DNA from 3 places in the Pseudoalteromonas sp. APM04 genome. Region 2 is predicted to be linked to each of the others. Evidence: predicted binding sites of a transcription regulator. Region 2 holds the regulator's gene; each other region holds the start of a gene.
What was found. Region 2 encodes sigma-54, which starts transcription at its own class of promoters, with help from an activator protein. Its sites were predicted from a motif close to GTTGGCACGNNNNTNGNNT; they were not measured.
Positions count from the first base shown of each region.

Region 1: the regulator sigma-54 is predicted to act here: its motif matches at 1,476-1,494, upstream of MTP24_RS17860 (hemerythrin domain-containing protein).
Region 3: the regulator sigma-54 is predicted to act here: its motif matches at 1,620-1,638, upstream of fliS (flagellar export chaperone FliS).

Region 1 is NZ_CP094442.1:435,648-438,936, forward strand. It holds gene MTP24_RS17850 (TonB-dependent receptor) at 1-267, opposite strand, end outside; gene MTP24_RS17855 (hypothetical protein) at 514-927, shown strand; gene MTP24_RS17860 (hemerythrin domain-containing protein) at 1,013-1,438, opposite strand; gene MTP24_RS17865 (tetratricopeptide repeat-containing diguanylate cyclase) at 1,687-3,289, opposite strand, start outside.
Region 2 is NZ_CP094441.1:560,938-564,226, reverse strand. It holds gene lptB (LPS export ABC transporter ATP-binding protein) at 1-709, shown strand, start outside; gene MTP24_RS02630 (RNA polymerase factor sigma-54) at 779-2,278, shown strand; gene hpf (ribosome hibernation promoting factor) at 2,305-2,592, shown strand; gene ptsN (PTS IIA-like nitrogen regulatory protein PtsN) at 2,597-3,049, shown strand; gene rapZ (RNase adapter RapZ) at 3,069-3,289, shown strand, end outside.
Region 3 is NZ_CP094441.1:924,065-927,353, forward strand. It holds gene fliD (flagellar filament capping protein FliD) at 1-749, shown strand, start outside; gene MTP24_RS04355 (hypothetical protein) at 842-1,156, opposite strand; gene fliS (flagellar export chaperone FliS) at 1,165-1,566, opposite strand; gene MTP24_RS04365 (sigma-54-dependent Fis family transcriptional regulator) at 1,925-3,289, shown strand, end outside.

The sequences.
Region 1 (3,289 bases), on a different replicon from region 2:
ATCTTGTAAAGTAGTAATGTTAAGCTGTTCTATAAGTTCGCTTGAAATAGGCGTAACTGAGCGTGCTATGTCTTGAAGTGCTAAGTTATCACCAAAAGGACCGTCAATTGTTTCATTTTTAACAGAAAGACCTTGAGACTTTATAACTTGACCAGCCACCTCTATGTGTTCAATCGAATCTTTTACTTGCGTTTTTTCAGCTGCAAAAGCAACAAGGGGAGTGTTTAATATGGTGGCTAACGATAGTGCTAAGTATGCGTGTTTCAAGGGTTGTCTCTCTAGTGTAATTAGTTATTGGCGATAAAGACCGAAAGGAATAAAAATATCTTTCAATTAAAGTATAACTTTTTTAATTTTTAGAATGGATGCGTGCAAATTATTCTTATTATAGTCTTAAGCTTTAAATGTTGTTGAATACCTACTTGGATTAAATCTAAATAGTTTGAAATTAATCATACCTTATACGGTCTTGTTCTGTTCTTGGTTTATTTATATATTTTTAAAGGAAATTTTATGACGGATTCTTTAAGTAGTGATGTTCAAAATCGTTTGCAGTGGTCACTTTTATCTTTGCGTGTAGGTGTGTTTATTGTAATGGTTATGTGGACGTTCGATAAGTTTGTTAACCCTGGACATAGCGCACGTATTTTTGAGCATTTTTATGGGATTAGTGGCTCTACAGATATGGTGGCTTACATTATTGGTGCGGTGCAGCTAGTACTTGTTTTAGCGTTTTTAGCAGGTATTAAAAAACGTATAACTTACGGTATTATTTTCATAATGCACGGCTTATCAACGCTTTCATCTTACAATCAGTACATTGATGGCTTTAATAACTTATTATTTTTTACTGCGTGGCCAATGTGGGCAGCGTGTTTTGCACTTTATTTATTACGGGATCAAGACGTAAAATATACTGTTAAATAAAACAGCCAAACAAAAAAATGGTTATAAGCCAATTAGCTTATAACCAAAAGTACACAGGGAGGTGTATGAATTCTTACTTTTACGATTAATGCATTGCGTCGTTGTATTTGTCGCCTAAGCGCTCTTTTTGCCCTTCAGACAGCGCTTTACCTGCTAGTTGAAATACTTCATGTTCTTCTTCATCTAAGTGATGATGCACTAAATGGTGAAGCTTTTTAGCTTCGACTAACCATGCTGATGAGCTCATTTCGGTGTCTTCAAGTTGCTCAATTAGTTCATCAATTTCATGATGCTCTGCAACACTGTGGCGTGCTTTTTCTTGCGTTAAATCTTCACAAATTAATGGATTATAAAAGTAGCGCTCTTCAAATTTTGCATGTTCTTCTAGCTCTGTTTTTAGCTCATCCATTAAGCTATGACGTTTTTTTGTGTCGCCCTTGGTTTGAATAAGCGCGTCAACTAGTTTGCGTTGTTTGTCATGATCATTACGTAGTGCTTCAAAAATATTCATAAATCATCCTAATCAATTACGTTGCTTAATAACTAATAAGCAAACGTAGTGCCAAATTTTAAGTTGTTGAAATTAATAGATTTATAGGTTTTAGGCTATGTTTTTGGATTGTTTGTGTATTTTTTACAGACGAGAGGGTGAAATAATTTCTTACTTTTAATACGAGCTAATACTTCACGTGCAGCTATTTACAATTAGCTTGTTAAAAACATATTTGGGGGGTATGTGTTTGTTAAGCTTTAATACGCCTAGGGCTGCTCAACATTAACCTGATTGCGGCCACTTTGTTTGGCTTTATAAAGAAGCTCATCAGCATGTATGATCAGTTTTTCAAGTGAGCGGTTAGAGGAGGAGCTAATTGCTGCACCTGCGCTAAACGTAATGGTTTCAGTATTATTTAAGCCTTCTATTTCGCTACAAATATCTATCAGTGAATTGGCAATAGAATCGAACGTTGTTTTAACGCTTTGTTTATCAACGGTGTTTAAAATAAATAACCATTCCTCACCACCATAGCGGCCAAATTGGTCGTCACCAGCAAGTGTATTTTGTGCTGCACGAGCAAAAGCTTTAAGAACGGAGTCACCCACATCGTGGCCGTAAGAGTCGTTAATGTGCTTAAACAAATCTAGATCGACTATGGCAATTGTAGCATTGCTTTGCTTAAGTTTTTGAGCCGCTTTTTGCATAATACCGCGTCGATTTAAACTGCTAGTTAAGTAGTCAGTCAGCGCAATGTTATAATATTTTTTACGTTGTAGTACTTGTTTATAAATAAGTAATAACGACACAATAACTAAAATAAACGCAATTGTTGCGCTTAACCGCCAAATTATTTTTTGTTGATACTCTTCTTTAGCGAGTAATTCGTTAATGTTTTTGTCGTATTCTAGTTGGAGTATTTTTTCTTCTTTTTCTTTTACTTCAAATTTTATTTGCAGCGTTTTAATGTTTGTTTCGCTGGTGGCTTCGTAATGCTTTTTCATAAATGTAAGCATTTGCTCCATTGCGTCAAATGCATCGTCTGTTTTGTTGAGACTTCGTTTTAACTGGTATCGCTTTTGAAGGTAATCGGCTTTATAAATGCTGCGGCTAAAATCATCGATCATCGAAAATACTTCATCGTTCATTTTATCGGCTTTTTCAAGTAAACCTTGTTTTTTATAAATATCTAGCATCAATATCATCGATGCGAGTTTCATATCACCTATTCCGGCTAGGTGGGCAACCTCAATATTTTTTGTGGCTAAGGCGAGCGCATCTTCGTAGTTTTCTTGTTTGTATAAAATATTAGCAATTGAATACTGAGCAAAAGACAGTCCTTTTTGCATGTTAACAGATTCAAAGTAAGAGAGTGCTTTGTCTAGATAAATGAGGGATTCGTTTGGTTTATTTATTTCAAGTAATACATTGCCCAAGCTCCAGTAAGCTTTAGCTGTATATAAGCCATCTTGAGTTTGCTGATATGCGATCAGCGCTTTTTTAGCGTATGTTATTGCTTTTTCTTTGTTTTCTAAATAATTATACGCATCGGCTATCTTCCTGTAAAAATAGCCTTGCGATGCAATATCGTTGTTTTGCATCGCCAGTTCTAATCCATCAAGTGCCACGCTCAAGGTTTTTTTCAGTTCATCTGTTTCGGTATAAAAGTATGCAAAGGCTCTTAAAATAATGATTTTTTCAGCCGGTGTAGATTGAGAAAATCGCGTTTTTAGTTGATTAACAACATCGTTTGCCTTTTGGAGTTCTTTTTGTAGGCTAAGCAGTTTTAATTGTGACTCCAGAAATAGCAGTAATACGTCAGGTTGTTTAGATAATTGCCGATTTGATAAGTAAACAGTGAGGTGTTTA
Region 2 (3,289 bases):
AGAGCTACTAGCCAAAAGCTACAAAGGCCGTGAAGTTGTAAAAAATGTGGGCCTAGAAGTTAAAGCTGGCAGTATTGTAGGCTTGCTTGGGCCAAACGGCGCAGGTAAAACAACAACCTTTTACATGATTGTAGGCTTAGTCCCTAGCGACAAAGGCAAAATATCTATCGATGATAACGATATTACGCTTTTACCTATGCACAGTCGTGCTAGATTAGGTATTGGCTACTTACCACAAGAGTCGTCTATATTTAGAAAATTAACAGTGTATCAAAACTTAATGGCTATTTTAGAAACTCGAAAGGAGCTCACTAAACAAGCCAGAGAAGAAACATTAAATAATCTATTGGATGAATTTAGCATTCAACACATTCGCGACAGCAAAGGTATGGCATTATCGGGCGGAGAACGTCGCCGAGTGGAGATTGCACGTGCTTTAGCTGCAGATCCAAAGTTTATTTTGTTAGACGAACCATTTGCCGGTGTTGACCCTATCTCAGTATTAGATATTAAAAAAATTATTGAACACCTAAAAAACCGTGGTATTGGCGTATTAATAACAGACCACAATGTAAGAGAAACCCTTGATGTTTGCGAAAAAGCCTACATTGTTTCTCATGGGGAACTGATTGCTTCTGGTACCCCTGAACACGTATTAAATGATAAAACTGTACGCGATGTATATTTAGGCGAGCAATTTAGGCTGTAACATTTACGCCTTATTTATAAGCATCTGCTAGTATTAATTATAACAACTTAAAAGGATTGTTAGAGATACATGAGGCAATCACTACAGCTGCGCATGGGCCAGCAACTTACAATGACACCTCAGTTGCAACAAGCTATTCGCTTGCTGCAATTGAGTACATTGGATCTTCAGCAAGAAATACAAGAAGCGCTCGACAGCAACCCATTACTTGAGGTTGAGGAGCAAGACTATGCCGATGATCTTGCGGGCAAAAATGAGCAAAAAGCAGATAACGATGAAGTTACAGTAACCGTATCTGCCGATGAAGCCCCTAGCGAGTATGAACAAGACAGTGGTGAAGCGCTTGCTAAAGATACCGTAAGTGACGACATGGCAATGGATGTTAGCTGGGATGAGTATATGAGTGCAGCCCCTGCATCATCTTCAGGCCCAATGCCTGAAGATGAGTCTATATATCAGGGCGCATCAACTGAAACGCTTCACGAATACTTAATGTGGCAATTACAATTAACGCCATTTAGCCCTACAGATGAAGCCATCGCTATTGCTATTGTAGAAGCGGTGGATGATTCAGGCATACTGACACTCAGCTGCGAAGAGATTTTAGAGAGCTTTAATCAAGATAACGACGATGACGTTGAGGTTGAACTTGACGAAATAGAAGCGGTTTTAAAGCGCATTCAGCTATTTGACCCAGTGGGTATTGCGGCACGTAGCTTACAAGAGTGCTTGTGTATTCAGTTAAATCAATTTGATAAAGGCACGCCTTTTATTGATGAAACAAAAATGATTTTAACAGAGCACATTGATTTGTTAGCTGCTCGTGACTACCGTACATTAATGAAAAAAACGAAGCTCAAAGAAGATGAGCTTAAAGAAGTAATGACACTTATTCATACGCTCAACCCTAAGCCTGCAGACACAATAGTACGAGAAGAGTCTGAGTATGTAATACCTGATGTGTCAGTTAAAAAAATTAAAGGCCGCTGGATTGTAGAGTTAAACCCAGACAGCATGCCAAAAATTCGTGTAAACAGCCAATATGCAGCAATGTCACGTACAGTTAAATCAAGCGGCGACAGTCAATTTATTCGCTCACATTTACAAGAAGCTAAATGGTTTATAAAAAGCTTAGAAAGTAGAAATGATACACTTTTAAAAGTAACTAACTGTATTGTTAAACAACAACAGGGCTTTTTTGAACACGGGCCAGAAGCCATGAAACCGATGGTTTTAAATGATGTTGCCGAAATGGTAGAAATGCACGAATCAACAATTTCGCGCGTAACTACGCAAAAGTATATGCACACACCGCGTGGAATATTTGAGCTTAAATACTTTTTCTCAAGCCACGTAAGTACCGAAAATGGTGGAGAATGTTCATCTACGGCAATACGTGCACTTATTAAAAAATTAATCGCAGCAGAAAACTCAGCAAAACCATTGAGTGATAGCAAAATTGCGGATATATTGGCTGAGCAAGGAATTAAAGTAGCGAGACGTACAATCGCAAAATATCGCGAATCTCTTGCTATTCCACCGTCAAATCAGCGAAAGAGCCTGATCTAAGACGCTAAACAAAGAGGGTAATGCTTATGCAACTAAATTTAACTGGTCGTCATGTAGAACTAACTGATTCATTAAGAGACTATATAAATACCAAATTTGCGAAGCTAGAAAGGCACTCTGATCATATTAATAATGTTCATGTCATTCTCGATATAGAAAAATTAAATCAAAAAGCAGAAGCAACTATTCATGTAAGTGGTGCTGAATTATTCGCATCCACTGAACATCAAGATATGTATGCAGCTATTGATTCATTGATTGACAAGCTTGACCGTCAAGTAATTAAACACAAAGAGAAGCTTGCTCGACACTAATATGATGAAATTAAGTTCACTTATATGCCAGGACTGCAGTAAAGCTGCGGTCCTTTTTAATAGTAAAAAAAGAATTTTAGAGTTTATTAGCGAGCTGGCTCACGATAAATTACCGTATTTATCTCAACAGGATATTTTGGGCGCTTTATTAACCCGCGAAAAGCTAGGCAGCACAGGGATAGGCAGAGGTATTGCTATTCCACATGGCCGAATGAGCGGCGCACAAGAACCTTTAGCATTGGTGTTAGTAAGTGAAACACCGATTAATTTTGATGCTATAGACAACCGCCCTGTTGATATTTTTGTTGCACTCATCGTACCTGAAGGCGATAACCAACAGCATTTAAAGACGCTAGCAACGATAGCTGATAAACTAAAAAATAAAGAATTTTGTAAGCAGCTTCGCTGTGCTAAATCGGATGCTGAGTTGTATCAAATTATTGTTGACCAATCGTAACAAATTTAAAGGGTGATTAATGGAGTTGATTATCATAAGTGGCCGTTCTGGTTCTGGTAAGTCGGTTGCTTTACGCGTTGTTGAAGATCTAGGTTATTATTGCGTAGATAACATTCCAGTAAATTTATTACCTTCTTTGGTAAGAAGCGTTTCTGATAACTACGATAAAATTGCCGTTAGTATAGATGTGCGAAATTTACCAAAAGAGCAAGATGAATTTAATCACATCATCGAATACTT
Region 3 (3,289 bases), 360 kb from region 2:
CAACAGATGCATCTATTACCATTGATGGTTCACTTACAGTGAGTAGCTCATCTAATGAATTTGCCGGAGTAATTGACGGTATTACAATAACAGCTAAAAAGTCACACGACACAGATGACGATTTGAGTGATATATCGGTTAAAGAGAATAATAATAATATCAAAGCTGGTTTAAATAGCTTTATCGAAAATTATAATGAGCTATTAGAACTAAGCAAGAACCTAGGTGCATCAAGCGAAGATGGCGTTGGGGTTATGGCTGGGGATTCATTACTTCGAGGCGTTATGTCAAAGCTTCGTAGCGAAATAACAAATCCTATTGATTTAGGTGACGGGAACTCGTTATCACTTTCGCAGTTAGGTGTTGAAACAGACCGCTACGGTGTTTTAACACTAAATAGTGAAACATTGGATGACAAAATAGATGCAGATGTTGATTTAGTACAGCAGTTTTTCGTGGGTAATGAAGGCGACGATAATGGTGGGTTTGCAAAGTCCTTTGATGAAAAATTGAGCTTTTATACAGACTCTGACGGCATTATCCAAAACCGAATAGACAGTAAAACGAACCAACTTGATGATTTAGATGATCAGCGCGTGAGCCTTGCTAGTAAAATGGAGTCGTTATCTTCTCGGTTATACGCTCAATATAATGCGATGGATTTATTAGTAGCGAGCCTTAATAACACTAGCAGCTATGTTCAAGCTCAATTAGAGAATATGCCAGGCGTAGTACGAGATAACTCTTAGTAGATAAATATAATATTAATAACTAAATTAAGAAAGCACAAAAAAACCGTTATTTAAAACGGTTTTTTTGTGCTTTCTATTTTAAGTAGATTTTAGCGACTTGCTTTATAAGCTTTAATCGCCTTACCTGATTTTTTATGTTTAATAATAGCTTTTGATGATTCGTTTTTTGCACTATTCGCTTTTACTAAAATAGTATTTATACGAAGCTGAATTAATTCTAATTGTTTTGCGCTTGGGCCGTCGCTGCTTTCGCACCATTGCTTTAGTTTAACATTTAAAGTGTCTAAAAGAGGCTGAGCTTCGTCTGCGTTATCATCATTTACTAACACTTCAATATTACTAAGCAACGTTTGTATGAGCTCAGAGTAGTTAGTTAATGGCTCTGAAAATGTTGGCGAGTCCATAATTGAAATTAAACCGCAGGGCTGCGTTGATCTAGCGGAATGTTATCCCAGCCTTCTTTAATTTCTTTAACAATACTTGATACTTCCACAATTGCTTCAATATCGTTGTTTATGTTCGCTTGCGTTAAACGGCGCTGGCAGTAATCGTAAAGTGCCAATAAATTGTTAGAAATACTAGGGTCTTGTTCTACTTCTAAATTAAGTGCGTCTTGCAGTGCACCAAATAGCAAAATACATGCTGAAATGTTTTCCCCTTTTTTTGCTATTTCTTTGCGCTCAATAAAACCCTTAGTAGCAGCTAAGCGACCGATAATATTACTGAATATAAGGTTTATTTGTTCGTATGGGGCCATTTCGGCAATGCTGCTTGTACGAACTTGACTGTATTTTTTCAATGAGACATGGGCCATGGGAAAATCCTAAAATTTAACTTCAAAATTATGTAAAACTAACATCAAAATAATAGCAATATTAATGCCAAGCGTTTTACATTTGTATAGTTATCGGCATTGTTACTTTTAACTTAAGTAAATAATAGCTTATATATTTTATGTATTGGGTAATTAGTGATTTAAAATTTTTAGTTAGCTTTTATATGGGGGATTATATATTAATACTTAATAGTTAATTCTTAAGTATGATTGAATTAACGAGTGCGTCTGTTTTTTGGCGTTTATGTCAAAAAACTGCCGCTATCACTTGCATCCGTGCTTAACTGGCTTACAATTTAGTTAATTACATTAAAGAGTGAAGCACGGCTCGCTAACTATGATCCTGATTTTAGATAATAATAACAATCGCTCTATTGGGTTAAACGCATCACTTGGTTTTATCGGTGAGGTTACTCATCGTTTAGATGAAGACAACTTTGAACAAGAGTGTGCAAAATATCAGCAGCATGAGTGTATGGTCATTTTAGGGGCTTTACAGTCTCTCGATCACGAAAACTTAATTAAGCGCTACCCAACACTTCCATTTTTATTAATAGGTGAAACGTTAAGACCATTACTTAGCATTGCTAATGTAGTTGGACTTATTTGTGAGCCATTTAATCATGAAGTGACCACACAATTGCTTCATGATTGCCAGCAGTATCATCGTATGTTGCCGGGGGAGCACAAAAATACTCAGTCACATAAATCTTTTGATGGCCTTGTAGGTGAAACACAAGCCGTAAAAGAGGTCCGTTTTTTAATTGAACAAGTAGCAAAAACAGATGCAAACGTTTTAATTTTAGGTGAGTCAGGTACTGGTAAAGAAGTGGTTGCACGTAACGTTCACTTACTTTCTAAACGAAGTACAGGACCATTTGTGCCTGTAAACTGTGGGGCCATACCTGCAGAACTATTAGAAAGTGAACTTTTTGGCCACGAAAAAGGGGCGTTTACAGGGGCTATTTCTGCGCGTAAAGGCCGTTTTGAGTTGGCGCAAGGCGGTACGCTGTTTTTAGATGAAATTGGTGATATGCCGCTACAAATGCAGGTTAAACTTTTACGCGTATTACAAGAGCGAAGCTATGAGCGTGTAGGTGGCACTAAGGCGATTCAAGCCGATGTACGTGTTATTGCTGCAACACACCGCAACCTCGAAGTCATGATTGAAGCAGGCAGCTTTCGTGAAGATTTATATTACCGGTTAAATGTATTCCCTATAGAGAACCCGTCGTTAAGTGAGCGTGCTGATGACATTCCGTTACTACTTAAGGAGTTAATGCGTCGCGTAAACGAGCAAACGGGCACGACAGCTAAATTTACTGAGCGAGCGATCGAAAGCTTAAAAGAGCATGCATGGCCGGGAAATATCCGTGAGCTTGCGAATTTGGTTGAGCGCATGGTTATAATGTTCCCTGAAAAGGTAGTGGACATCCCTGATCTACCCAATAAATATCGTTACATTGAGGTAGATGCTTACGAGCCTGAATATCCTGAAGAACTTATGGAAAAAGATGCTTTTAACGATATATTCAGCACAGGGTTTAGTGATTATGACAATGAGCCAGAGCCTGAATTTAACCAAGCTGGCTCAGGCGTATTACCCGAAGAGGGCATTGAGCTTAAAGAGTATTTAGCAGAGCTTGAAATAAGCTTAATTACCCAAGCTTTAGAGCGTTTTGATTACGTTGTTGCGCGCGCC